One region of the Candidatus Pelagibacter sp. FZCC0015 genome, then DNA from elsewhere that is predicted to be linked to it. Evidence: riboswitches for the same ligand, from Rfam matches in the RefSeq annotation. Region 1 holds a riboswitch; the other holds the start of a gene.
The links. Region 1 has a riboswitch for S-adenosylmethionine ahead of DT059_RS05080 (homocysteine S-methyltransferase family protein). Riboswitches for the same ligand answer to the same signal wherever they lie in the genome.
Positions count from the first base shown of each region.

Region 2: linked by a shared signal. The riboswitch ahead of DT059_RS06510 (O-acetylhomoserine aminocarboxypropyltransferase/cysteine synthase family protein) and the one ahead of DT059_RS05080 (homocysteine S-methyltransferase family protein) in region 1 are both predicted to bind S-adenosylmethionine.

Region 1 is NZ_CP031125.1:957,312-972,375, reverse strand. Features, by position in the region: gene DT059_RS05095 (molybdenum cofactor synthesis domain-containing protein) at 1-447, opposite strand, end outside; gene DT059_RS05090 (sulfite exporter TauE/SafE family protein) at 457-1,203, shown strand; gene DT059_RS05085 (putative 2OG-Fe(II) oxygenase) at 1,241-1,831, shown strand; SAM riboswitch class V at 1,924-1,987, shown strand; gene DT059_RS05080 (homocysteine S-methyltransferase family protein) at 1,995-2,897, shown strand; gene DT059_RS05075 (DMT family transporter) at 2,890-3,777, opposite strand; gene DT059_RS05070 (YbaK/EbsC family protein) at 3,774-4,256, opposite strand; gene glnA (type I glutamate--ammonia ligase) at 4,394-5,800, shown strand; gene DT059_RS07300 (hypothetical protein) at 5,810-5,980, opposite strand; gene DT059_RS05060 (HesB/IscA family protein) at 6,047-6,382, opposite strand; gene DT059_RS05055 (SUF system Fe-S cluster assembly protein) at 6,382-6,681, opposite strand; gene sufU (Fe-S cluster assembly sulfur transfer protein SufU) at 6,684-7,148, opposite strand; gene DT059_RS05045 (aminotransferase class V-fold PLP-dependent enzyme) at 7,148-8,365, opposite strand; gene sufD (Fe-S cluster assembly protein SufD) at 8,362-9,600, opposite strand; gene sufC (Fe-S cluster assembly ATPase SufC) at 9,600-10,334, opposite strand; gene sufB (Fe-S cluster assembly protein SufB) at 10,335-11,777, opposite strand; gene DT059_RS05025 (Rrf2 family transcriptional regulator) at 11,779-12,204, opposite strand; gene DT059_RS05020 (alpha/beta hydrolase) at 12,354-12,998, shown strand; gene DT059_RS05015 (anhydro-N-acetylmuramic acid kinase) at 12,995-14,137, opposite strand; gene tyrS (tyrosine--tRNA ligase) at 14,183-15,064, shown strand, end outside.
Region 2 is NZ_CP031125.1:1,225,043-1,240,106, forward strand. Features, by position in the region: gene DT059_RS06475 (DMT family transporter) at 397-1,248, opposite strand; gene DT059_RS06480 (AEC family transporter) at 1,265-2,167, opposite strand; gene DT059_RS06485 (homoserine dehydrogenase) at 2,167-3,459, opposite strand; gene DT059_RS06490 (hypothetical protein) at 3,456-3,683, opposite strand; gene argC (N-acetyl-gamma-glutamyl-phosphate reductase) at 3,680-4,702, opposite strand; gene rpsI (30S ribosomal protein S9) at 4,736-5,173, opposite strand; gene rplM (50S ribosomal protein L13) at 5,175-5,633, opposite strand; SAM riboswitch class V at 5,777-5,843, shown strand; gene DT059_RS06510 (O-acetylhomoserine aminocarboxypropyltransferase/cysteine synthase family protein) at 5,845-7,173, shown strand; gene DT059_RS06515 (COX15/CtaA family protein) at 7,203-8,228, opposite strand; gene DT059_RS06520 (chorismate mutase) at 8,272-8,562, shown strand; gene DT059_RS06525 (50S ribosomal protein L33) at 8,563-8,754, opposite strand; gene DT059_RS06530 (MerR family transcriptional regulator) at 8,732-9,118, opposite strand; gene DT059_RS06535 (HU family DNA-binding protein) at 9,108-9,407, opposite strand; gene plsX (phosphate acyltransferase PlsX) at 9,409-10,410, opposite strand; gene rpmF (50S ribosomal protein L32) at 10,430-10,612, opposite strand; gene DT059_RS06550 (ubiquinol-cytochrome C chaperone family protein) at 10,615-11,082, opposite strand; gene bamE (outer membrane protein assembly factor BamE domain-containing protein) at 11,081-11,566, shown strand; gene DT059_RS06560 (sodium-translocating pyrophosphatase) at 11,553-13,658, opposite strand; gene thiL (thiamine-phosphate kinase) at 13,737-14,696, opposite strand; gene DT059_RS06570 (transcription antitermination factor NusB) at 14,689-15,064, opposite strand, start outside.

The DNA.
Region 1 (15,064 bases):
GATATCTAGCTGATGTTTTAATATTCCTTCCCATGCATCAGTAACACCTCCAGAAGATCCAGGTAATGCAAATATATATTTACCATTGGATAAAACTGCGCAAGCTCTAGATTGTATAGACGATGTTCCAACTGTTTTAAGACTTATTGTTCTAAAAACCTCTCCAAAACCAGGTATATGTTTATCTGCAATTTCGTCAATCGCTTCAGGGGTTATATCTCTTCCTGTAAGACCAGTTCCTCCCGTAGTTATAATGACATCTATATCTTTTTGATTAGTCCATTCTTTTAGAATTTTTACAATATCTTCTTTATTATCTTTGCAAATTTTTCTATCAATTAATTGATGTTTAGCTTCTTTAATTTTTTCAACTAAGATTGCACCCGATTTATCATTATCAAATGTTCTTGTATCTGTTACAGTTAATAAAGCTATATTTACATCCATAATTTAAAAATGATTATATTATCAATTCTTTTTTTTGTAACTGCATTAATATACTCAAGTGTTGGTTTTGGGGGAGGCTCAACATATCTTGCAATACTTTTAATTTGGGGTGTACCTTACGCAATATTTCCCGTTATAGCCCTTGTATGTAATATTATTGTTGTATCTGGTAATTCTATTAATTTTATAAGATCTAAAAATATAAACTTTAATTTACTTTTTCCTTATTTAATTGGCTCTATTCCTTTTGCATTTATTGGAGGATCAATAACAATTGAAAAAAGTTTATTTGAGATTTTATTATTTTGTGTTTTGTTGGTTGCAGGCATTTTTTTATTAATTGAGAGTAAATCTTTTAATAAAGAGAAAATTAAAATTAACCAAATACCAAGAATAATCTCAATTTCTATTGGATCTATAATTGGCTTTATGTCAGGGTTAGTAGGAATTGGTGGAGGAATTTTTTTAAGCCCCCTTCTATTTTTAATGAAAGCTGGATACCCAAGACATATAACCAGCAGTGCATCTTTATTTATTTTAATCAATTCTATCTTTGGAATAGCTGGACAGCTTACAAAAGATCAGGTTTTAGATCAGGTTACTAACTATTGGCCATTGTTTTTAACGGTGCTTATTGGAGGACAAATTGGTAGCTTATTAAACATTAAATTTTTATCGAACAAAATATTAGCTATACTAACTTCTTTTCTTGTAATTTTTGTCGCAATAAGAATGGGAATTAAACTTATAGCTTAATATTGAATAAATTTGCTTTTAAGATATTTAGAGAATTATGAAAAATATAAAACCCTTTGGTCCATCCATAGGAAAGACAAAAATTTCAAAGAAATTTTTAGATATCTTAAATAAAGAGATTGATAATAGAGTTTTAACAAAAAATAATGATTATAGTTCTAAATTAGCTAGTCAGATTAAAAAAGAAATTAAAATTTCAAATAATTTTATAAAAAAAAATTTAGAAAGAGAAATAAAAAAGAATATCAAAAATTTTCTTAAAAATGAAAAGATTAAAAAAGTTAAAGATATAAAGATATTAAATTTATGGGTAGTTAGTCAATTTAAAGATGAATATAACCCAATCCATTATCATGATGGAGATTTATCTGGTGTTGGTTATTTAAAAGTACCAAAAAATATGACTAAAAATAAATTTTTAAAAAACAAAAAAGATAAGACTAACGGCACAATTGATTTTATTAACGGACAAAGAGGTTTTTTGAGCAGAAGTATTTATAATATTGTGCCAAAAGAAAGAGACTTAATAATTTTTCCAAACTATTTAATGCATACTGCTTATCCATTTAATATTAATGCTGAAAGAAGATCTTTTTCTTTTAATGCTAAAATTATTTTAAATAGATAGTTTACAAATATTTAATTATCATTTAAAAGGGTAATTGCCGATTTGATCCTATTGCGGGCATAAACTGCTAAAATGGAAATCCCAAAATAATCAAATAAGCAAGGTAGTTGAACTGTATTGTGCACCTAGCATTAAGCTAAAGCACTAAAAAAGTGAGGACACAATGAATATTAATTTTTTTAAAGAAACGAGAATATTGGATGGTGGAATGGGTCAAGAGCTTTTGGCTCGAGGTATGAAGCCTAATGGAACTTTATGGAGCGCTAATGCGATACTAAATTCTGAATATCATGAATTGGTAGAGAGTACTCACAAAGATTTTGTAAAAGCTGGGGCAGAAGTAATTGTTACAACAACTTTTACCACAAGAAGAAAAAGACTAAGTGAAAACAACATTGAAGGTAAATTCGAATATCTTAATAAAAAAGCAGGAGAAATTGCTTTAAAAGTAAAAAATGAATATCCAAATATAATGATTGCTGGAGGTTTGCCACCTCAACGTTTAACTTATGAAGAGGATATAAGAAGTGAGGTTGAAATCACTAAAGACTTTAATGAACAGGCTAGATTATTAAATGAATACGTAGATTTTTATTACTTTGATGTTTGGAGCAGCATTAGAGAGTTTAAATGTGGTATTGAGGCAATTAAAGAATTCAAAAAACCTTATTTAATAGGAATTCATATTTCAGAAGGTACAAAGTTACCTAGTGGTGAAAAAATTTCGGATATTAAAAGTATTATTGATGGAAATCTTTTAGGCGTTATGTTGTCTTGTGTTTCACCTGAAAATTATGAGCAAAATCTTGAAGAAATCAAAAAATTAAACGTACCATTTGGATTTAAATTAAATGGATTTATGACCACTAAACCAAAAAACGGATACACAGCTAATTATTTAAAAACTAAGGGAAATCCAAATGAGTTTTTAGGAAAAAGACATGATCTTACACCAGATAAATTTCATGAAATTGCAAAAAAATTTAAAGAAAATGGAGCAACAATTATTGGAGGTTGTTGTGAAACTGGTCCTGCTCACATAAAAGCAATGGCAAAGCTTAAGTAACGTTTTTATAATCTGCTTTTCTTGCTAAATATATTCCAATAAATACAGCAATTAATGCAACAATAATTTTTGAGGTAATTATTTCATTAAGAAATATGTATCCTAAAATAATTCCAAATATTGGAATGATATATGAAACCTGTGAATGAAATATGAGACCATTTGTTTTTAAAATTCTGAATCTCAATAACCATGCTATCCCAGTAGGAAAAATTCCTAAATATATTACAGATATAATAGATTCTGTTGAAGGATTTAACATCCAAGGTTTTTCAAAAATTAAAGTGAATGGAAGAAGTATAATTGTAGACCAAATTAAAATTGAACCCGTAACATTTTCATTTTCTTTGTTGCTTATTTTTAAAGTTATAACTCCTCCGATTACATAACAGGTAGATCCAAGAAGAATCAAAAGTGCAGCAATAAAGTTATTTTCATTAATTAAAAAGTTATCTGAAAACAAAAATACTATTCCTGAAAATCCAATTAATAATCCAATTGTTTTTAAAAGATTAAATTTTTCTCCTTTTAAAAAAAAGTGAGCTAGAACTGTTGAGCTTAATGGTGTCGTAGACATCAAGATAGCTGCTAAGTTGCTTTGAACAAAATTCACTCCATAAGATATTAGTATGAATGGAATAACTAAATTTACCAATCCAATGATTGCAAACCACTTCCAATCCTTTGAAAATGCTTCAATTTTAATATTTTTATAAAAACATAAAATTAAAACTGGTATAGCTCCTAAAAAAGATCTTAAAAAACCTATTGTAATGGGTCCAAATGAGTATGTAGCAATCTTTATATTAAAAAAAGCAGAAGCCCATATTAATGACAACAAAGATAACAATAAATAATCAACTAATTGTGGTTTTCTCATTCTGTTATTTCTTTTATTTCACCAGAAGTTAAAGCAATTAGATTTTCAAAATTTATTTCAAAAACTGCATTAGGATGGCCTGCAGCTGCAAAAATTGAAGAGAATCTACTTAAGGTTTCATCTATAAAAATTTTTATTTTTATTAAATGTCCTGTTGGCGATACTCCACCAATTGTATATCCGGTAATTTTTTTAACATCATCAGGGTTTGCCATTGAAACATCTTTTTCATCTAAAATTTTTTTTAATTTATTTAATGAACATCTTTTGTCTCCAGATACTAAACATAAAACAAAACTGTCCCCTGCTTTGAATAGTAAGCTTTTAACAATAGCTCCGACTTTGCAACCTAAAGCTGTAGCTGCATCTTTTGCTGTTCTTGCGGTTTGTTCTAAAACAATCACTTTTAGATCTGGGCTAAATTGTTTCAATGATTTTTCAGCTCTTAAAACTGGTTCTTTATTTAGTATTGAATTCACAAGTTTAATAAATTTAATATTTTAGTGACTAATTACACTACTTATGTGAAAATTGCATAGGTGTTATTTATTAAATAAGCAATATTTTTAAGCATTTTTTTGCTAATTAGTCCAAACAAAATTACATAGGAGACAAAATGAGTGCAGCAAACGTATTAAAATTTATCAAAGAAAAAGAAGCAGAATTTGTAGATCTAAGATTTACAGATCCAAGAGGAAAACTTCAACACTTAACTATGGATGCTTCTATAGTTGATGAAGATATGTTGAATGAGGGCGTCTTTTTTGATGGTTCATCTATAGCTGGTTGGAAAGCAATTAATGAGTCTGACATGATTTTAAAACCAGATACTGCAAGAATGTTCATGGATCCTTTTACGTCTCATAATACTGTGGTTTTGTTTTGTGACATTCTAGATGCAATTAAAAAAGATCCTTATGAAAGAGATCCAAGAGGTGTTGCTAAAAAAGCTGAAGAATATTTAAAAGCTTCAGGTATAGGTGATAAAGCTTTTTTTGGACCTGAGCCAGAATTTTTTGTTTTTGACGATGTAAGAATTAAAAATGATATGAATGAGTGTGGATTTAAATTAGATAGTAAAGAAGGTCCTTACAATTCAGGTAAAGAATACGAAAATGGAAATATGGGTCATAGACCTCAAATTAAAGGAGGATATTTCCCAGTACCACCAGTTGATAGTGAACAAGACATGCGTGGTGAGTATCTTAAAAATTTGAAAGAAGTTGGTATTAAAGTTGAAAAACATCACCATGAAGTTGCTCCTAGTCAGCACGAACTTGGAATGTATTTTGGAACTTTAGTAAATCAAGCTGATAACGTACAATTATATAAATATGTTGTTCAAATGGTTACACATTCATTTGGAAAAACTGCAACATTTATGCCAAAGCCAGTTGCTGGTGATAATGGTTCAGGGATGCACATCCATCAATCTATTTGGAAAGGTGATACGCCAGTATTTTCAGGTGATGCGTATTCTGGATTAAGTGAAACTGCACTACATTACATTGGCGGAATTCTAAAACATGCTAAAGCAATTAATGCTTTTGCTAACTCTACAACAAACAGTTACAAAAGATTAATTCCTGGTTTTGAAGCTCCAGTTCTTCTTGCGTATTCAGCAAGAAATAGATCTGCCTCTTGTAGAATACCGATCACGTTAAGTAAAAAAGGTGCAAGATGTGAGATTAGATTCCCAGATGCTGCAGGAAACCCGTATTTAACTTTTGCAGCTATGTTAATGGCTGGAATTGATGGAATAAAAAATAAAATTCATCCAGGTGAGTCTTTTGATAAAGATTTATATGAATTACCACCTGAAGAAGTTAAAGCTATCCCAACAGTTTGTGGTTCTTTAAGAGAAGCAATGGAGAGTTTAGATAAAGACAGAGAATTTTTAACTCAAGGTGGTGTCTTTACTGATGATCAAATTGACGCTTATATTGCTCTGAAATTTGAAGAAATTCACAAATTCGAACATGCACCTCATCCTGTAGAGTTTGAGATGTATTACAGTAGCTAATAAACTTAATTACTGTCTAGTTGTAGCAATTGTATCTTTGTTAACACCTTTTTTGACTACGTAATCTTGTGTTCCGTTAGCACCGGTTTCCACTTCTTTACGAAGTTCTTTAAAGAATGTTTTTTCCTTTAAAGAATCTTTTAAGTTTTTAACAAGATTTTTAAACTCAAATTTGTTCATATAGAATCTATATACTAGATATGCATATGATGCAATACAGATATGCAAGGAATGGGATAATACAACTTATGATATTTTGAAGGACTCTCCGCAACCACATCTCTCAGTTTCATTTGGATTGTTAAATACAAATGACGAGGATAATTCTTCTTTTTTATAATCCATTTCAGTGCCAAGAAGATACATAATAGCAGCTGAATCAACGAATACCTTCACACCCTTATCTTCAATAATTTCATCATTAGGATTTAACTCTTTTGTATACTCCATTACATAAGACATCCCTGCACAACCACCTGATTTGACTGATACTCTGACACCAATAGAATCTTTTTCAGCATTAGCCATTATTTCTTTTATTCTTAATGCTGCGTTATCACTTAATTTAATTATCGGGTTCATTATAGATTCAATTCCAATTTTGCTGCTTCTGACATCATATCTTTGTTCCACGGTGGATCCCAAACTAACTCAAGATCAACATCCTCTATACCTTCAACTTGCATTGCACCATCTTTTACTTCTTTAGGTAAACTTTCTGCTACTGGACAATTTGGTGTAGTCAAAGTCATTTTAATTTTAGCAAACTTATCCTCCTCTACTTTAATATCATAAATTAATCCCAATTCGTATATATTTACAGGTAGCTCTGGATCATAAATTTTTCTTATCTCTTCTATAATCTGTTCTTTTTTAGACATATTTAATTCTCGGTTTTTACCTCTTCTTTATTTTCATCAAAAGCAGAAACTAAAGTATGCCATGATAGTGTTGCGCACTTAACTCTCATTGGATACTGTTTTACTCCAGATAAACTCATCAGCTTAGTCTTTTCATCTTCATCTAAATTTTCTGACTCTAATTCTGGATTTTCTTTAATCATGCCTAGGAAGTCTTCTACTATTTCTTTGGCCTCATGTTCGTTTTTACCTTTGATTAAATCTGTCATTATAGAAGCTGATGCCATTGAAATTGCACATCCACTACCTTCAAAGGAAATATCCTCTACAATTCTTTGTCCGTTTAATTTTAAATAAACATGAACATTGTCTCCACACAAAGGATTATTTCCTTTAGCATCTTTGTTAAAATCTTCAGTCTTACGAAGATTTCTTGGATTTTTTCCATGCTCCAATATTATTTCTTGATATAATTCTTTTAAATTCATTATAAATTAAATATTTTTTTACATTTATTAATCGACTCATTTAGCTGATCTAAATCATCTTTTGTATTATAAACTCCAATTGATGCTCTCGCGCTCGCAGGAATATTTAATTTGTCATGTAAAATTTGACAACAATGATGGCCTGCTCTTATTGCTACACCATCCTCATCTAATATTGTTGCTATATCATGAGGATGTACTCCTTCTAAAATAAAAGATAACACTCCTCCTTTAATTTTTGGATTACCAATCAGTTTAACTGAATTATTCTTTTTTAATAATTCTTGCCCATACTCAACTAATTCTGCTTCATGTTTCATAACATTTTCAATTCCAATACTTTCTAAAAACTTAATTGATTGATCAAAAGCAATTACTTGCGCAGTAGCCATGGTGCCAGCCTCATATTTATTTGGTAAATCACCATAGGAAATTCTATCTTTTTTAACTTCACTTATCATTCCACCACCACCCTGGTATGGAGGCAATTCCTCTAACCACTTTTTCTTACCATAAAGAACTCCTAAACCTGTAGGCCCATACATTTTGTGACAAGAAATTGCATAAAAATCACAATCTAAATCTTGCATATCTAATTTTAAGTGTGGCGCTCCTTGGCATCCATCAACAACGACTATTATTCCTTTAGAATGTGCAAGATCAGTAATTTCTTTAACAGGTAAAATTGCACCTGTAACATTTGATAAGTGAGTAATAGATATAATTTTAGTTTTTGGTGTAATTTTTTTCTCTATTTCTTCTAACGTAATTTCACCCTCTTCATTTATTTCAGCAAAATTTATTTTTATATTTTTAGATTTTCTTAAAAAATGCCATGGAACATAATTTGAATGATGCTCTAATTCAGTGATTAAAACCTCATCTTCCTCTTGTAAATAGTTTTGTCCTAAAGTATTTGCAACAAGATTTAATGCTTCTGTAGCACCTTTGGTAAAAACAATTTCATTTTTATCTTTAGCATTTATGTATTTTTGAACTGAGGTTCTAGTATTTTCATATAAATTAGTTGCTGCCACAGCAAGATAATGAACACTTCTTCCAACATTAGAAAATTGTTTCGTATAAAATTCATTAATTCTATCAATTACTACCTTAGGCTTTTGTGAAGAATTAGCACTATCTAAGTAAACTAAATCATTATTTTGAATTTTCTCATCGAAAATTGGAAACTCTTTTTTAACTAAATCTATGTTCATACTTCTATACCTGTAATTTTTTTTACGAAATTTTTAATATTTTCATTTGTAATTTTCTCAATAACTTCATTTAAAAAACCATTTGTTAATAATTTTTTTGAATCTGAATAACTAAGTCCCCGGGACATTAAATAAAATATTGAATTTTCATCTATATTTCCTGATGTAGAGCCATGAGAACATTTAACGTCATCTGCATAAATTTCTAATTCAGGTTTTGCATTAAACTCTACATTTTCATTTAGTAAAATAGCTCTACTTAATTGGTAACCGTCAGTTTTTTGAGCTTTTGGATCAACAAATATTTTGCCCTGATAAACTCCTTTTGAATCATCGCTCAATACACTTTTGATTAATTGATAGCTCTTACAATTCTCTTCATTGTGGTTAATAACTGTTTTGATCTCGTGATGTTGGTCATTCTTCAAATTGATAATTCCATTTAATGAAATTGATCCATACTCACTATTTAATGAACAATTGATATCATGTTTTAAGAATTTAGAACCAGCTGATAAAATGAAATATTCTAAATGACTATTTTTACTAAGATTAATTTCTTTATGCATATATTTAATACTGTCTGTTTGGTTTATATCTAAACTGTAATTTTTTAGTATTGAATTTTGACCAATATTAATTTTTTGTCTAAAGTTAAGAAAATTTTTATTTGATGATTTGTTAGAAACATTAACTATATCTAACGCAACATCATTTTCTAAATCTAAATCCAGTCTAGTGTTTATTCCTGATGAGTTTAACCCCTCTGTTAAATAATTATACAATACCAATGGTTTTTTAAATTGATATCCGGCTTTAATAGTTACTTTAATGCAATTTGAAACAAATGCAGAGTTTAAGTTTAGTAAAGCGTTTTGATTTACCTCTTCATTAAGATCAGCATTTTTTTCAATTTCAATCTTTTCAAGATTTTCGTATTTAAAGTCAATGTTAGACAAAACACCATTAACAAAAATTAGTTTATTTGCTTCTAAGTCCTCAATTATCTCACCTTTTTTTAATTCAGTATTATTCTCATTTAAAAAATTTAAATCTTCAAAATTATTTGAAATTATCTGCTTTAAGTCAGAAAATTTCCAATCCTCAAGTCTTTTGTTTGGAAATCCTTTTTTTAAAAAATTGTCGATATTTTTTTCCTTAATTTCTTTTTGAGCATTAGTAAAATCCAATTTACTAATTATTTTTTTAAAGTTTGATTTAATTTGATTTTCCATTAATTAAAATTCTCGTAACCTACTTTTTCTAGTTCTTTAGCTAATTCAAAGTTTCCTGATTTAATAATTTGTCCATTTTTTAAAACGTGTACAAAGTCTGGTTTGATATAATCTAATAATCTTTGGTAGTGAGTAATTATTAAGAAAGAATTATCTTTGTTTCTTAATGAATTTACTCCTTCAGAAACTATTCTTAACGCATCAATATCAAGACCTGAATCTGTTTCGTCTAAAATTGATAATTTAGGATTTAAAATTGACATTTGGAGTATTTCATTTTTCTTTTTTTCACCGCCTGAGAAGCCAACATTTAATTGTCTATTCAAAATTGCTTGATCAAACTTTAATTCTGAAGATTTTTGTTTGATTAATTTTAAAAATTCAATTGCATCCAATTCTTTTTCTCCTCTAGCCTTTTTGATTGCATTAATTGAAGTTTTTAAAAATGTATTTGTATTAACCCCAGGTATTTCTAATGGATATTGAAATGCTAAAAATATTCCTTTATGTGCTCTTTCTTCAGTTTCTAGCTCTAAAAGATTTTCTCCCTCAAATTTTATATTTCCATTTACTTCATAACCTTTTTTTCCTGATAAAATGTTTGATAAAGTACTTTTTCCTGACCCATTAGGACCCATAATTGCATGTACTTCCCCTGGTTTAATATTCAAATTTAAACCTTTTAAAATTTCTTTTTCATCTATTTTTGCCTTTAAATTTTCTATAGATAACATTTAACCGACACTCCCCTCTAGACTAATGCCCACTAATTTTTGGGCTTCAACGGCAAACTCCATTGGTAACTGTTGCAAGACTTCTTTACAGAAACCATTAACAATTAAACTTACTGCCTCTTCTTGATTTAATCCTCTTTGATTGCAATAATATAGCTGTTCATCACTTATTTTTGATGTAGTTGCTTCATGCTCTATGTTTGATTTAAGGTTTTTATTTTTTATATAAGGTATTGTGTGAGCTCCACATTTATTTCCCATTAATAAGGAGTCACATTGAGTAAAATTCCTTGAATTATCTGCTTTTGATGAGATATCTACAAGACCTCTATACATCATATCAGATTGTCCAGCCGAAATTCCTTTAGAAATAATTTTGCTTTTTGTGTTTTTTCCAAGGTGGATCATTTTAGTTCCGGTGTCAGCCTTTTGATGATTATTTGTTATTGCTATTGAATAAAACTCACCAACTGAATTATCACCTTTTAAAATGCAGCTTGGATACTTCCATGTTATTGCTGATCCTGTTTCAACTTGTGTCCATGAAATTTTAGAATTTTTACCTTTACATAAACCTCTTTTGGTTACAAAATTATAAATTCCTCCCTTACCGTCTTTATCGCCTGGATACCAGTTTTGAACTGTTGAATATTTTATTTCTGCATCATCGAGTGCAATTAATTCAACGTTTGCAGCATGTAATTGATTTTCATCTCTCATTGGAGCTGTGCAACCTTCTAAATAACTGACATAACTTCCTTTGTCTGCAATAATTAAAGTTCTTTCAAATTGTCCTGTTTCAGATGCATTTATTCTAAAATAAGTTGAAAGTTCCATTGGGCATTTAACGCCCTCAGGAATATATACAAATGACCCATCTGTAAAAACTGCAGAATTTAAAGTTGCAAAAAAATGATCAGTTGTTGGAATAACAGTTCCTAAATATTTTTTTACTAATTCTGGGTGTTTTTGAATTGCTTCTGACATTGAGCAGAAAATAATTCCTTGTTTTGTTAATTCTTCTTTAAATGTTGTGGCTACAGAAACAGAGTCAAATACAGCATCCACTGCTATACCATTTAATCTTGCTTGTTCTTGTAGAGGTATGCCTAATTTTTTATATGTTTCTAAAAGTTTAGGATCTAGCTCATCTAAACTTTTTGGCTTATCCTTCATACTTTTTGGTGCTGAATAATAATAAAGGTCTTGATAATCAATTTTTGGATATTTTGGTTTTTGCCAATTTGGTTCTTTTAATTGTTTAAAACGTTCAAAAGCTTTTAATCTAAAATTTAACATCCATTCAGGTTCTTTTTTTATTTTAGAAATAAATTTTATTACTTCTTCACTCAAACCTTTTGGTGCTCGAATATTTTCAATGTCGGTAGAAAAACCGTATTTATAGTCTTTTAAATTTTCTATTTCTTTTTGTCTGCTATCCATTTTAAACTCTTGTTTCTTTATTATTTTTTATTAGGTCTTCTAAACTTTTGTTCTCAAAAAATGTGTTTATATGTGTCTCCAATTCATCCCAAAGATTATGAGTTATACATTTTGTAGCTTTACCGTTGCATCCTCTTTTTGATTCTTTTTTACATTGAACAGTTTTTACTTTCTCATCTACAGCATGGAAAATATTTGTTAATTTAATATCGTTTGGGTTTTTATTAAGAACATATCCTCCCTGAGTTCCTCTAATACTTTTTACAATTTCATTTTTTTTTAATTTAGAAAAAATCTGTTCTAGGTAATCTAAAGATATACCTTGTCTTAATGATATATCTCTTAGCGATACTGGATTGATACTATCAAACCTAGCTAAATCAACTAATGCCATTACAGCATATCTACCTTTTGATGTAAGTTTCATTTTTTACCCTTAATTTGTGGGTTTTTATACATACTTGACTAAAATGGTCAAGTTTAGAGTATAAAAAAAAACTAACATATTGTCGCTGACTTGTGATAAACGTACATTTTTTTTGAGAATAATAATCAATATCGCATATGGATAATAAGATTTTAGAAATATTTATACCTGGTCCAGCAGGAAGACTTGAGGCTAAATATTATAAAAGTAAAAAAAATACATCTCCAATTGCTTTAGTATTACAGCCTCATCCCCAATATGGAGGAACTATGAATAATAAAGTAGTAGTAGACACTTTTTATGCATTTATGGATAACGATTTTTCTGTTTGCAGAGTAAATTTCAGAGGTGTTGGTAAAAGCGATGGAGAATTTGATAATGGTCAAGGCGAACTCGCCGATGCAGCAGCAGCTTTAGATTGGTTGGAAAGAGAAAATTTTGACAATTCACAATGTTGGGTTTCGGGATTTTCATTTGGATCTTTGATTGCAATGCAATTATTAATGAGAAGACCAGAAATAAACAGATTTATAGCTATTTCACCTCAACCAAATGTTTATGATTTTTCTTTTTTATCTCCATGTCCAACTTCAGGCTTGGTTGTTTATGGTAAAAAAGATGAATTGGTACCAGTAGAATACATTACAGAATTAGATAAAAGATTAAGTGCTCAAAAAGGAATTAAAGTAGAATTTAATGCAATATCAGAGGCTAATCATTTCTTTTCAAAAACAAGTGATGCTTTAGTTAAGCATCTTGATAAGTATATAAAAAAAGAAACAGCACTTTATTAAAAATTTTCTACCAATTTTCCACCTACTGTAAATTCTTTACATCCAGTTGTTGTGCTAAAAGAAATTGGTAAATTTAAAAAAGATCTTATAGCCAAAAATCCGAATGCCTGTGATTCAATGTAATCACCATTTAAATTATAATTGTCTATAATTTCCAAAGTAATATTATTTTCATTTGATATGTAATTTTTTATACGATTAATTAAATTACTATTTTTTCTTCCACCACCGCAGAGTAAAAATTTAATACTGTTTTTTTGGCTAATATATTTTAATCCTTCTGCAATCAAATATGCTGTAAAATCTGTTATAGTAGCACAACCATCTTCTAAAGATAACCCTCTTGCAAATGACACATCAAAATCTTTAATATCCAATGACTGGGAGTAAGAATTTATTTTAAAATTATCTATTGCCTGATTTAGAATTAATTGATCAACCTTACCTGCATTAGCTAGTTCACCATTTTTATCAAATTTTTTATTAGAATTATTTCTTATCCATTCATCAATTAAACAATTACCAGGGCCTATATCAAAAGCAGAAAGGTTATTTTGAAAATTATTAGAGTCATTAATAACTTTTGTAACATTTGCGATACCACCAATATTCAAGAAACCTATTGGAAAATTAATATTAAAATTTTGATTAAATTTTTTTGATAAAATATGATGAAAAATTGGTGTTAAAGGTGCACCTTGGCCATTATTTTGAATATCCGCTTGTCTAAAATCATATATGACTTTTTTTTTGATCATTTGAGATAACAATTTTCCATCTCCTAATTGATTGGTAATTTTCTCATTTGGGTTATGAAAAATTGTTTGGCCATGAAAACCTATCAAATCAATAGGGTCTCTATATTTTTTTAATGATTGATTAACTGCATCGGCATGAAAAAGAGTTAAATTACGCTCTAATTCTCCTAATTTTTCTAAATTTTGTAAAAGATCTTTCTTTGTTAAAACTAAATCTCTTAATCGAACTAACTTATCCTGAAGATTTTTATCATACTCATAATAATCATCTAAAATATTTGAAAATTCATCGCATCCATCTGAACTAATTATAGATAAATCAATACCATCCATAGAAGTTCCGCTCATTAGTCCAATTGCAGTATATAATTTTTTTTTCATTGATATGTTTTTTAAAAAAAATTTGTATATTGTAACTATAAACTTATGAATAAATTTTTAAAAGAATTTAAAGATAGAGGTTTTTTCTATCAATGTACAAGTGAAGATGAACTATCCAAACAATTAGATGAAGAAAAGATTAAAGGCTACATAGGTTTTGATTGTACAGCTGAAAGCTTACATGTGGGTAGCTTACTTCAAATAATGTGTTTACGACTACTTCAAAAAAATGGACATCGACCAATAGTTTTACTTGGTGGAGGAACTACAAGAATTGGGGATCCATCTGGTAAAGATAAAACTAGAAAAATATTAAGTGAGGATGTGATTGAAAAAAATATTAAAAATATCAAAAATATTTTAAAAAAATTTTTAGATAATGATGATCCGAATACAAAGCCAATATTTGTAAACAATTATACTTGGCTTAAAGATTTAAATTATATTTCGTTTTTGAGAGATATCGGAAAACATTTCACGATAAATAGAATGCTAACATTTGATAGTGTAAAACTCAGATTAGATAGAGAACAATCTCTAAGCTATATGGAGTTTAATTATATGATTTTACAAGCATATGATTTTCTTGAATTAAATAAGAAAGAAAATTGTGTCTTGCAAATCGGGGGTTCAGATCAATGGGGAAACATTGTTAATGGTGTTGAGCTAATTAAAAGATATTCTAATAATCAAACCTTTGGTTTAACAACACCTTTAATTACACTAGCAACTGGTGCTAAAATGGGAAAAACTGAAAGCGGGGCTATTTGGTTGGATGAAAAATACTTATCAGCTTATGACTATTGGCAATTTTGGAGAAACGTAGATGATAGAGATGTAATTAAATTTTTAAAAATGTTTACTGAAATTGAAATTAAGGAAATAGAAACAATTAAAAATAAAGATATAAATGAATTAAAAATACTA
Region 2 (15,064 bases), 270 kb from region 1:
CTATGGCCGTTTAATACACATATTCTATAACTGCATTGCTCTGCTTTTCAATGATAACATGGCTTATTTTAGCATCAAATTTTAAAGATTTTTTATGAATTTTTGTTCCCCTACCAACTTGCTTTAATAAGAATTTTGAATTTTTTACATAATTTGCTTAAAAATACATTGGTATTAAACACTTTTAAGCATAGTGCTTTATTTTCTCTTTCAAGCTTACCATTTTTGCCTTTATATTATTTAAAAGAGTATCTATTATTTCTAATTTTCTTTTATAAACACAATGATTTATTTTAATTTATATTTATTAGAATAATAATTTTGTATAATAATTACAATAGTTTAAATAAGTATATTAAAGTATTACTTTATATATTAGTAAATATTTATTTACTATTAGTTAGAACGAGTAAGCAAATACTCTCTTCTAGAAATATATAAACCACTGAGAACAATGATAAACAAACCTAAATAAGTCCAATTATCAGGTAACTCATGAAAGAAATAGTAACTAATCAGTATATTTGTAATTATCTCTGTATAGCCCAAAGGAGCTAATTTAGAGGCATCAGCGTATTTAAGTGATAATATGAGGAAAAGGTGCGCTACGGAGGCTATAAGGCCGATTAAAGCCATTAAAATCCACTGATTTGACGTAGGATTAACCCAAACTGAGGGCATAAATAGGCTAATTATTATGGTTCCTATTAATCCTGATAGTAATAAGGTTAAAAGAGGATTGTCAGAGGTACTGAGCTTCCTCGTAATAATAAGATAAAAACCATAGCAAATTCCATTACCTAAAGCAGCCATGGTAGCTAAATTAAGTTCTATAAAGCCAGGTCTGATGACAATTAAAGTTCCAATAAAACCTAATGATACAGCAGTCCATCTCTTCACCCCTACTTTCTCATTTAAAAAAAATGGAGATAAGGCTGTAACACAAATTGGAGCAACAAAAGCTAAGGTTAAGGCTTTAGGAAGTGAAATTTCCGATATTGCATAAAAGAACAAATAGGTAGAAAACACAAAAATTAATCCTCTAATTAATTGAAGGGCTGGTTTTTTCGTCCAAACTAATGAATGCCTATAAAAGATAATCATTAGTGATAATGTAAAGACTACAGTAAAAAAATATCTTGCCCATGTTATCTGTAAAACATCCATAGATGAGCTTAAATATTTGGCAAAAGCATCCATTACAGGAACAATCATCCAAGCAGATGCATTTAAAATTATAGCCTTCATAAAAGAAGGATATCTCTTAATAGAAGTATTTTAAAGCAAAGAATACAACAAGCGGGACTGTTATAAACGACATTAATGTAGAGACAACAATGGTGCTCGCGATGTTATCAACTATTTCCTTAGGTGAATACATTGAACCAATAAGATAATTTAATATTGCACTAGGCATTGATGATTGAATTAATATAACACCCGCACCAAACCCTGATAAATCAAAATATATTATTATGATAAAACCAATTATTGGACCAATTATTACTCTTCCAATTGAAGAAATTATTGAGTTAGTTAGAGAAAATACTTTTAACTTTGTTAATGCTATACCTAAAGACATAAGTATTAAAACAATAGCAGTATAAGTTAATAGCTCAGTAAGATTAATTATAGCCTTTGGCATTTCTAGATCAAAATACAAAAAACCAACAGAAAATATTATTGCATAAAAAGGTGGATTTTTAATCAAAATTTTAAAATCAAATTTTCTATCAGCAAGAAAAACACCAAGAGTAAAGTGTAGTAAAATGATTAATGAAGATATAGATGCAGCAATACCAAGACCTTGAGAACCATACGCAAAAAGACATATCGGTATGCCCATATTCCCATTATTTGGCAGGATAAAAACTGGTACCTCTCTTATAATGTCTTTAGTTTTTAATAAGTATAAAATTATTATTCCAGTTAAAGTAAAACCAATAATTGCTATTAAGTAATAAATAAAATAACTAGCATAAATATCAAAAGATATTCCTGTTGAGGTTATAGCGTAAATAACCATAGATGGTGTACCTACATTTGAAGCAAAACTGGTAATAAAAGAGTTATCAAAGTTTGGATTTTTTTTACCTAAGTAGTATCCAATACCAACTATAAAAAAAACTGGAAATAAAACTTCAAAAAGTTTTAAATAAATTTCCATTAACCAAGCAATCTAATTAATGTTGGTGTTTTTAATATATTTTTATTTTTCTTAAATATCGATAAGCAATTATGGCAATTAATTTCAGATGTTTTATGTGTAATTATAACAATTGTTGCTTTATTATTTTTCTTATCAGGTGTCTGAATCAATCTTTTTACAGATATTTTATATTTAGCTAGGCGATTAGTTATTTGAGATAATACACCAGGTTTATCTTTTACTTCAAACCTTAAATATAATGAATTAACGTAATTGTTTACATTGTATGGTTTTAAAGATTTAAGCTTTGAAACAGTAACACCAAAAGGTTTCTTTATGTTACCACGTAAAATAGATAACAAATCAGAAAGTAATGATGATGATGTTGGACCAGGTCCTGCTCCTTCACCTTGTAATACACTTTCACCAACAGGTTTACCTTGCAGGATAACTGCATTCATTACCCCATTTACATTACCTATATAGGATTTTATACTAACTAAGCATGGATGAACAGTCTCAAAAAGTTGATTATTCTTTAACTCAGAAATACCAAGAAGCTTTATTCTTAAATCTAATTGATTTGCAATTTTAATATCTTTCAATTCTATTTTTTCTATTCCTTCCATTAAGCATTTATGTTTTGAAATTTTACTATTAAAAGCTAAAGCAGATAAAATTCTTATTTTGGCAAATGCGTCAAATCCGTTTAAGTCTAATTTAGGATTACCAGGTTCGGCATAACCAAGCATCTGTGCTTTTTTTAAAACGTCACCAAAATTTTCATTTGAATTTTCCATTTCAGATAAAATATAATTTGAAGTGCCGTTAAGAATTCCATAAACCTTTGATATTTTATTTGTTGCTAATCCTTCTTTAATAGATCTTAATATCGGGATACCTCCAGCAACTGATGCTTCAAATTCCAAATTAACTTTATTTTTTTCTGCAAGTTTTGCTAACTCATTGCCGTGTTTTGATATTAAAGCTTTATTAGGTGTAATAACATGGATTTTACTTTTTAAAGCAGTTTCTACAACTTTTTTAGAAATTCCATCTGATAAACCTATAGCTTCAAACAATATATCAATGTTATTTTTTTTAAAAATTTCTAAAGGATTTTTGTAAAATATTTTTTTATTAACTTTAAATTTTCGTTTTTTATTAATACTTCTTGCAGATACTGCAACTACATTTATTTTCTTACCTGTTTTAAGCTCAATATCTTTCTTTTTTGTATTTAGTTCGTTTAGCAAATAATTGCCGACCTGGCCAAGTCCTACTACTGCAATATTAATTAATTTACTCATTTACTTATATCCGGATATTTACTTTTTTTTGTATAGTCATCTATATAAATCTCATATTCCTCTAAAGTCATTGACGTTATATCGTCTGCCTTTTTTAATATTTGATTTATTTTTTTTTGATTTTTTTTATTTTCAATAGAATTTTCTGTCCAATATTGAGAATCTTTGTTTAAAGAACAATTAGCTAATATTAATGAAAAAAAAATTATTATAAATTTTCTCATTTTAAACCAGTCTTTTCAGGAAAATTAAATTTATTATTTAAATTTTGCACAGCTTGACCTGCTCCACCCTTAATCAAATTATCGATAGCAGATAGAATGATAATTTTATTACTATATTTAGATTTGCACACAGAAATATAACAGTTATTAGTATTTATTACTTCATTGGTACTTAACAAAGAGTCAGGTTTTAATATTTTTACAAAACTCTCATTTTGATAAAAACTAGTTAATGTTTTTAATACTTTAGCTTGTGAAATATTGTTTTCTAAATCAACATATATAGTACTCAAAATACCTCTGAACATTGGTGATAAGTGGGGAGTAAAACTAAATTCAAATTTTTTCTTTGTAAATTTTCTTAACATTTGATCTATTTCAGAATTGTGACGATGATAACCAACTCCATATGCACTTAAAGATTCATATAAATTTTTATCTTTATACTTTTTGTGAACTCCTCTACCAGCGCCTGAATATCCAGATTTTGAATCAATTATTATATTATTTAATTTAATTAAATTTTTCTTAAATAAAGGAAATAGAGGAAGCAATATTGATGTTGGATAACATCCTGGACATGAAATAATATTATATTTTTTAACCTCTTTTCTATTAATTTCAGGAAGTAAATAAATACTTTTTTTTATTATATTAGTTGCTCGATGTTTTTGTTTATACCACTTTAAATAATCAGAAGCTTTTTCTAATCTAAAATCTGCAGCAAGATCTATTAAAGTATGATTATTGCTTAAATGTTTAGATATATCCTGCGCTTCCCCATTTGGAAGTGCTGTAAAAATAACATGAACGTCTTTTAATAATTTTTTATTAAATTTTAAAATTTTTGGTAATTTATATTTAGATAAAGATTTATCGTAAAATTTGACGTGTTTACCCACAGAAGAGTTTCCACAAAGGTATTTAATATTAATATATTTGTGTTTAACTAATAATTTAATTAATTGAACACCAATATATCCAGTTGATCCAGCAACTAATGCATTAAGCTTAGGCATTTTTTATTATAACAGTTAAAAATTAAAAAAAAATTATCTTTTAGAGAATTGGAAGCTTCTTCTAGCTTTTCTTCTACCAGGTTTTTTTCTTTCAACTGCTCTTGAGTCTCTGGTAGTAAGTTTCTCTGCTTTTAAGGTGGCTTTTAGATTTTCATCAAATAATACCAAAGCTTTTGATATGCCATGAACCATAGCCCCTGCTTGGCCTGTAGGTCCTCCTCCTTTTACACTACATCTTACATCATAATCTGTAGCCTGATTAATAATCTCAAATGGTCTTGTAATTTGCATTTTATGTGTTTCATCAGCAAAATAATCACTAAATAATTTACCATTAACATAAATTTTACCAGAACCTTTTTTTAACCAAACTTTAGCTATTGATGTTTTTCTTCTTCCTGTAGCATATTTGCTATCTTTAAAATCTAATTTTAATTTAGGAGATTTTGAAGCTGATTGAGTATTTTCCATGTTAGTTTCTAGCTATATTTTTACTATTTAATTTGTCTAACTCAATAACTGTAGGATTTTGTGCTGAATGAGGGTGTTCATTTCCTGCATAAATTTTTAATTTTGTTAATTGTTTTCTGCCCAATACTCCACCTGGTAACATTCTTTTAACTGCCATTTTTAAAGTTTCTCCAGGTTTTTTTTCATGAAGTTTTTCAGGTGTTGTAACCTTAATTCCACCTGGATGACCAGTGTGTCTGTAATATTTTTTATCTTGAAATTTTTTTCCAGTAAATTTTGCTTGTTCAATATTTTTAACAACCACAAAGTCACCATCATCCATATGAGGAGTGTATGTAGTTTTATTCTTACCTCTTATGATATTTGAAACTACAGTTGCTAATCTTCCAACTACTGCATTCTTTGCATCTATTTCATACCAAGATGAAGCTAATTGGTCTTTTTTAGTGAATTTTGTCATTGTGCGAGGATTAATACTATTAATAATTACAAAGTCAATTTTATATTTAGCTTGAATTATGTAGCTTATATGCTAAAAAGTACTTGCCGATTTGATCCTATTGCGGGCTTATAACTGCTAAAAAGGAATTTTTCACAACATTGCAAATTGGTAGGCATTTGAACTGTATTGTGCGCCTTATATAAAGTTAAAGCACTAAAAAAGGAGTAAAATGAGTACAAAAAGAAACAATCCAGAAACTATAGCCATACACGGTGGTGACTATAGAAGCGATCCAGCAACAAATTCTGTAGCTGTACCAATATATAGAACAACATCATATCAATTTAATAGTACAGAGCACGCAGCAAATCTCTTTGCACTAAAGGAGTTTGGGAATATTTACACACGAATCATGAATCCTACTAATGATGTTCTAGAAAAGAGATTGTCTGCTCTTGAAGGAGGTCTAGCAAGTCTAACGGTTTCTTCAGGTCAAACTGCATCTACTTTTGCAATCTTAAATGTTGCACAAGCTGGAGATAACATAGTTAGTTCAACAGATTTATATGGTGGAACTGTATCTTTGTTTACACATACTTTAAGTAAACTTGGAATTGAAGTTAGGTATGCTGACCCTTCAGATCCTAAAAACTTTGAGAAAGCTATTGATGACAAAACCAGAGCTTTTTATGGTGAAACATTACCAAATCCATATTTAAGGGTTTTTCCAATTAAGGAAGTTTCCGATATTGGAAGAAAACATAATATACCATTAATAATGGATAACACAGCTGCACCAGTTATTTGTAAACCAATTGAACATGGTGCTGCAGTAGTTGTTTATTCACTTACAAAGTACATAGCTGGACATGGAACAGTTGTTGGTGGTGCTCTGGTTGATGGTGGTAATTTTGACTGGACTGCAGATGCTAAAAGACAACCTTTATTTAACGAACCTGACGCTAGTTATGGTGGAGTTGTTTGGGGTAAAGCAGTGCCAGAATTAACAGGAGCAAATGTATCTTTTGCGGTTAGAGCAAGAGTTACATTGCTAAGAGATCTTGGTTCTGCCCTATCACCTGATAATGCATTTGGCGTCATTCAAGGTTTAGAGACTGTAGCTTTAAGAATGAAACAGCATTGTGAAAACGCGGCTAAAGTCGTTGATTACTTAAAAAAACACAAAGCCATTAATAGAGTAATTTACGCTACCGAACATGATAAAGAAATATCAAGTCGTGCAACAAAATATCTAAAAAATGGAAATGGTGCATTAGTTGGTATTGAATTAGCTGGAGGAATAGATGCTGGAAAAAAATTTATTGAATCTTTAAAAATGTTTTACCATGTTGCTAATATTGGTGATGCAAGAAGTCTAGCTATTCACCCTGCTACAACTACACACAGTCAGTTAACAGAAGATGAACTAACTGCAGCTGGAGTAACACCAGGCTATGTGAGACTTTGCATAGGTCTAGAACACATAGATGATATTATTGATGATTTAGATCAAGCTTTAGATAAATCCTCTAAAGGTAATTTAAAAGCTGTTAGTTAGTTTGTGGTTTATATGTCTACGAATAGAAACTAATAAGCATTGTCTTTATATTTTGTAATATAAAGAAAATACAAAGTTGAAAGTATTATTAAAACAGAATTTATCTGGTGTAGAGATGCATAGATCATTTTTACTCCAGATAAAATTGTAAGAACACCCAAAACAATTTGAATCAATAAAGAAATTCCAATAATGAAGATTGGAATTCTTAAATTTATATTTGCATTTTTTAAAACAAAATAAAGCATGTAAAAATATATTATGACAATTAAATAAGCTAAATTTCTATGAATAAATTGAACAAGTGATTGATCATCAAATACTGTGAGATCAAACAAATCATTTATTACACTGTCATCCGGGAAATATGATGTGCCCATTAAAGGCCAAGTATTATAAATTTTACCTGCATCCATCCCGGACACAAATGCTCCAATTATTAATTGTAAAAATAATAATAATAAAAAAAATTTAATTGAGTTTAATTGAATATTAATATGATTAATTTTTATATCAGTTAGATTTAAATATTTCCAAAAAACTATAGACAAAATGATAAAAGCTGTAACTAAGTGTAGTGATAATCTATAATGACTAACATCAATTCTATCAATTAATCCACTTGATACCATGTACCATCCAATAAATCCTTGAAAACACACTAAGAAAAAAATAATTGAATATTCTTTTAAAATCCAAAAACCATTTTTAATTGTAAAATAGATCATTGGAAAAAGAACAGTTAGACCAATTAATCTCCCCAATTGACGATGCGCCCATTCCCACCAAAAAATAATTTTAAATTCATTTAAAGTCATATTAAAATTTTGCTCTTTATATTCTGGAATTGCTTTATAAAGATCAAAGTATTCTATCCATTTGTCATTTGTTAAAGGAGGAAATGTACCAACAAAAAGTTCCCAAGTAGTAATAGATAGGCCAGAGTCAGTTAATCTGGTTAGGCCACCCACTAAAATTATAAGCACGATCATCACTAATAAAGTGATCATCCATATTTTTAATTGAGAATTTAAAGAATAATTCTGACTGTACATGATTAGATAAATATAATAATTATTAATTAAACCAATAAATTAAATGTCGCCTAAAAACAAAAAAAAATTAGAAATAATAAGATCTAAATTAGATAAGTTAGATAATAAGTTGTTATCCTTGATTAAATACAGAACCAATCTTGTAAAAGAAGTTTTAAAACTTAAAGAATTTAAAAAAGAAATAGTAGATAAAAAGCGTATCAATTTTATACTTAAAAAAATTCACTCAAAATCTAAAAAACTAAAGATTGATCCTAAAATTACTAATCGAATATGGAAAAATATGATTTTGTCCTATATCGATTATGAAAAGAGAAACTTTAAGAAAAAATAATTACTTGCTATGTGGAGGAAGCTTTTTTTCCACGAACATTTCATGTTTTCTTGTGTCTGGGTTGTATTTTTTTGCTGAAAGTTTTACTTTAGCTTTTTCACCACCAGCAGGTTTTTTAACGTAGTAGAAATAAGGACTATCTGGTTTAGCCTCAGGAACCATTCTTACTTTAACGTGTGTTTTTTTTGCCATTTTTAAGTTCTTTTAATTTATTTGAAATTTTTATTAACTTATTTCTTAAATTTTCAGTTCTTATAGATTTATCTGCAATTTCGTCAAGCTTTAAAGAATCTTCATTATTTAATATTTTTTTCACACCATTTATTGTCATACCTTGATCTTTAAGTAAAAATTTAACTTTTTTTAGGAGATTTATTGTTTTCTCATCATAATATCTCCTATTTGAATTTAATATCTTTGGTTTAATTTGTTTAAATTGAGTTTCCCAAAATCTAATTACATGTGTAGGTAAAGCTCCTTTATCATTAGATTTTAGATTTAATATTTTAGCTACTTCACCAATAGTTTTGTAGGCGCTATCTGATTTATCCATCATCCTTTAAATTAACAAATTCTTTAAATTCTTTTGATGGTTTAAATAAAACAACATCTCTGCTTGAAATTACTTTTGTTTCTTTAGTTTTAGGGTTTCTCCCAATTCTAGATTTTTTTTGTCTGATAGAAAAAGTGCCAAATTTAGATAATTTTAATTTTTTTTTCTCTTTAATATTAGATACGATCGTTGATAAAAAATCTTCAATTAAATTTTCTGATATTTGTTTTGAAAATCCAAGCTGCATATAAACCAAATTAACTAAGTCTTTTTTAGTTAAATTAATTCTCATATTAAATATTTTGCTTAATCTTTTCTATCAAATTACCTTTAACAATTCTATGACAAACATCTAGAGAGTTTGAAAAGCCAATATAGTCAGTACCTCCATGACTTTTAACAACTGGAGAGTCTAAACCAATAAAAATTGCTCCGTTATATAATCTTGGATCTAGTCTTTTCTTAAATTTTGTTAAGTTTGATATATTCAGTAAAGATGAAATTTTACCTATTAATGTACCTGTCATAGCATTTTTTAATTCACTGGTTATAAAATTCGCAGTACCCTCTGCAGTTTTTAATGCAACATTTCCTGTAAAACCGTCTGAAACTATTACATTAACCTCTCCATCCATAAGATGATTTCCCTCAATATAACCAGCAAAGTTATAATTATCTGATTTTTTTTCATTTAATAATTGATAAGTTTCTTTGATAGTCTCATTGCCTTTTAATTCTTCTGAACCGATATTTAATAATGCTACGTTTGGTTTGTCATTCGGATATAGTGAGGTATATAACGAAGCTCCCATAATTGAAAAGTCTGATAAATTTTTAGAACTACATTCAATGTTGGCACCTAAATCCAATACAACGCTCATACCCTTTTTATTTGGCCACAAAGCAGACAGCGCAGGTTTATCGATATTTTCTATCATTTTTAAATTTAATTTTGATACAACTAGTAAAGCTCCAGTATTCCCAGCAGATATAACAATATCTGTTTCTTTATCTTTAACACTTTGAATAGCAAGCCACATACTTGTATCTTTACCTCTCTTTGCACCTTCTAGAGGACTATCTGTGCTTTCAATTTTTTTTTCTGTATGAATTATTTCAAAAAATTCTGTAGGTATTTTTCCTTTAATTAAGGGATTTATTATGTTCTTGTCACCAAAAATTTTAAAAAAATTATTTTTATTTGCAGAATGATTTAAAATAATACCATCTATTATTTTCTTTGGTGATCCATCACCACCCATTGCATCTACTGCAATTTTAATCAAATCTGACATTTTAATAGATTATAATATACTATTCTTTTGGGTCTAAAACTTGTCTTCCCTTATACATCCCAGTTTTAAGGTCTAAATGATGAGATAGCCTGTATTCACCTGATTTTTTATCTTCAACTATATTTTTAGTTGAAAATTTCATTGTTTGAGCTCTTCTCATTCCAGTTCTGGAAGGGGTTTGTTTTCGTTTTGGTACAGCCATAATTATGGGTTACTTACACTTTTTAAATAAGAATTCAAAGTTTTTTTTGATAAATTTCTATTAAAATGTTCAAAATATTCTAGTAATTCCTCATTATTATGAAAATCACTTAAAAAAGTGGAGATTTTTTTTAATTTTTCTGACCTTGATAAATCATCCCAGAAATGTATTTCAGAAACCATGGAATGAAACAAATTAATGTAATTTTTCATTTTTTTATTTATTGATTGATCTCCATATCCCACTTCTCTAATACTCAATTCAAGTTGCCTAAAATTATAGTCATAAATTTCCTGTAGAATTTTCTTATTTTCCTCATTTTTATAATTTTTCAAAAAAAAAGAAAAATGTAGTAAAAAAAGGGTCAATCGATCAGAAAAACTATCTTCTCTATTAAGATTTTTATATAAATCTTTATTTCTAGTGTAATTAATTAAATTATTATAAATATGAATATATTTTTCATTCATGAATAAAATATTATATATAATTTTAATATCTTTTATAGTTTCAAATTGCTCATTTAAACCTGTGGTAAAACATCATGGTGTACCTTTTTTAGAAAAAAAACAATTAGAACTTACAATAAATGAAAGTAATAAAAACGACATTAGAAAAATTTTAGGCAACCCTTCTACAACAAGTAAATTTGACAACGATGTATGGATTTATATTGAGCGGAAACAAACTCAATCTAAGTTAAAAAATTTAGGTAGAATGAAAATTTTCAAAAATGATGTGTTGGTATTAGAGATAGATAGTAATGGAATTTTAAAAAAAAAAGAATTTTATAATAAAGAAGATATGGAAAACATTAAAATTGTAGAAGCAACAACAGAAGCAGGTTTCAAACGAAACTCTTTTATTTATGACTTTATGTCAAGTATGAGACAAAAGATTAATGACCCTCTTGGACAGAGGGCCAAAAAACGTAAAGAAATTAGCCAGCGATAACAGCTAGAAGAAGTAAAGCTACTATGTTGGTAATTTTAATCATTGGGTTTACTGCTGGTCCAGCTGTATCTTTATAAGGATCGCCAACCGTATCACCAGTTACTGCAGCTTTGTGTGCTTCTGAACCTTTTCCACCATGATTTCCATCTTCAATATATTTTTTTGCATTATCCCATGCACCACCACCTGCAGTCATTGATACCGCAACAAATAAACCAGTTATAATAACACCAAGTAACATTGCACCAACCGAAGCTAGGGCAGCAACTTGTCCACCAATCGATAGAATTATAAAATATAGAACGACTGGAGATAAAACTGGTAATAATGATGGTATAATCATTTCCTTGATAGCAGCGACAGTAAGTAAATCTACTAATTTAGCGTAATCAGGTTTTTGTTTTCTTTTCATGATACCAGGGAATTTTTTAAATTGTCTTCTTACTTCGACTACAACTGCTCCACCTGCTCTTCCAACAGCTTGCATTCCCATTGAACCAAAAAGATAAGGTAACATTCCACCAATTAATAAACCAACCACTACATAAGGATTAGATAAATCAAAAGTTACTACAATACCCTCTAATGCAGATCCAGCTTCTTTCGAAAAATGTTTGATGTCTTCTGTGTAAGCAGCAAATAAAACTAAAGCACCCAAACCAGCAGAACCAATTGCATAACCTTTTGTAACAGCTTTAGTTGTGTTTCCTACTGCATCTAGAGCATCTGTTGTTTTTCTAACTTTCTTATCAAGGTTAGACATTTCAGCAATACCACCAGCATTGTCAGTAACTGGTCCGTACGCATCTAATGCAACAACCATTCCAGCTAATGCAAGCATAGTAGTTACTGCAATAGCAATGCCAAAAAGTCCAGCAATAGAATTTGTAATAAGAATTCCAGCAACAATAATTAATGCTGGTATTGCAGTTGCTTCCATAGAAACAGCTAGTCCTTGAATTACATTAGTACCATGACCAGTTGTTGATGATAAAGCAACAGATTTTACTGGTCTATAACTTGTTCCTGTATAGTATTCAGTAATCCAGATTAATAATCCAGTAATAACTAATCCTATCACACCACAATAATATAGATCCATTCCATTAAATGTCTTATCATTTATTGTGTACTCATTTGTAAAACCAATTACATGATCTGTAACAGGCCATAGTATTACTAAAGACGCTACTGCAGAGACAACAAATCCTTTATATAAGGCATTCATAACGTTATTACTTTTTCCAAGTTTAACAAAAAATGTTCCAACAATAGATGTTAACAAGCATGCAGCACCAATGGATAAAGGGTAAATCATCATATTAAGATCACCAACAAAGAAAATTGAAGATAAAACCATTGTCGCAACAATTGTAACAGCATATGTTTCAAATAAATCAGCAGCCATACCAGCACAATCTCCTACGTTGTCACCAACGTTATCTGCTATCACAGCAGGATTTCTAGGATCATCTTCTGGAATTCCAGCTTCAACTTTTCCAACTAAGTCAGCACCAACATCAGCACCTTTTGTAAAAATTCCACCACCTAATCTTGCGAAGATAGAAATTAGAGAAGCACCAAAACCTAATGCAACTAAAGCATTTACAATTTCTCTTTCCTCAACATTAGATTTCAATAATATATAATAATAAACTGCTATAGATAATAATGCTAAACCAGCAACCAACATTCCAGTTACAGCACCAGATTTAAAAGCAACTGAAAGACCTTGAGCTAAACCTTTTCTTGATGCTTCAGCTGTTCTAACGTTAGCTTCTACAGAAACTAACATTCCTACGTAACCAGCAATACCTGATAATGCAGCACCTATTAGATAACCAAGACCTACTAGTGGACTAAATGCAATACTTACAATTACTAAAACTACAGCACCAACAATAGCAATAGTTTTATATTGTCTTGCTAAATATGCCTTTGCACCAATTTGAATTGCAGATGCAATATCTTGCATTTTTGCATTTCCTGCACTTGAATTAAGAATGTTTTTACCAGTTAAAAATCCATAAACGATAGATAATAAACCAGCTCCAATTGTGTATAATAGTATTGTTTCGACTGTTCCGCTCATAATAACCTTAAGTTGTTGGTTGTTAAATTTTTAAGCCCGCACAATACAAAAAAAGATAGAAAAGACAACGATTAACTTCTAAAACTGATGAATATAACCTTTGGTTTTAGCTCGTATTTGCTTGCCTTTTTCATCGAATATCAAAGATCTATGTTTACCAGATACAATTTTACCAATTTTAGTTATTTTAATTCCAGTTGTTTTAGAAGCTTTTTGAATGATTCTAGCTTTATTAATATTTGCAGTAAATAACACCTGATAATCATCTCCATTAGAAATTAGATTAATTTTATTCAATCTTTGTTTTTTAATTAAATTACTCAATTTATTGGAAACAGGTATTTTATTTTCAAACAAGTGAAATGATAAACTTTGTCTATTAATCATTTTTGCCAAATCATCAATTAATCCATCTGAAACATCGATAGAGCTGTTTGCAAATTTTAATAAATATTTTGTTAAATTTAAAGGTAACTCTGGTTTGTAATATTTATCTAAAAAAAATAATTTGTCTTTATTTTTAAATCTAGCTTTATTACTTAATACTTTAAGACCTATATAACTATCTCCCAAATTTCCTGTAACATAAATGTCATCATTTAATTTAGCTTTATTACGATAAATTATTTTATTCGCATATCCTAATGAAGTGATTGTGAAACTTAGTTTATTTGAAAAAGTTGTGTCACCACCACATAAGTCAATATTAAATTTATTTTGTTCTGATTTAAGTGATTTTGAGATTTTATATAAATTGTTTTTTGTAAATGTTTTTTTATTACCAGAACCAGAAATAAAATAAAACTTTGGTTTTACACCTTTACAAATTAAATCAGAAACTGATGATCTTAATATTTTTTTAATTACTAAATCTGGGGATTTAAAATCATAAAAATGCGTACCAATATTGTATGTATCAACAGATATAACAACACCTCTTTTTTTATCAAAAAAAACATCATCATTTAGGTTAAGAGCAGATTTATTTTTTTTAGCTATTTTAAAAAAATAATTATTTATTAGATCAAATTCATGCATTGTTAGATCTTAATTTTTTTCCAACGTTATCTAATAAAGCATTAAGATACTTTGTTTGTGAATCTTCAAGAAAAAAATTAGATGAATTTAAATATTCTTTAATAATTATATTTATAGATAAATTTGGCTTATACATAAATTCATAAGTTGCTGCTTTTAAAATTGTTTGAAAAACTTTATCTAATTTTTCAAATACGAATTCATCTCCTAATTTATTATTTAATTCATCTAAAATAAGATCGTTTCTTTCTATCGTGCCTAAAACAATATCTTTAATAAATTTTTTAAATCTGTGTTTTGGAAAATCTAAAGCATCATCTTCATTATAAAATTTACCATATAATTTCTGAATAATTATAACTCTAGGG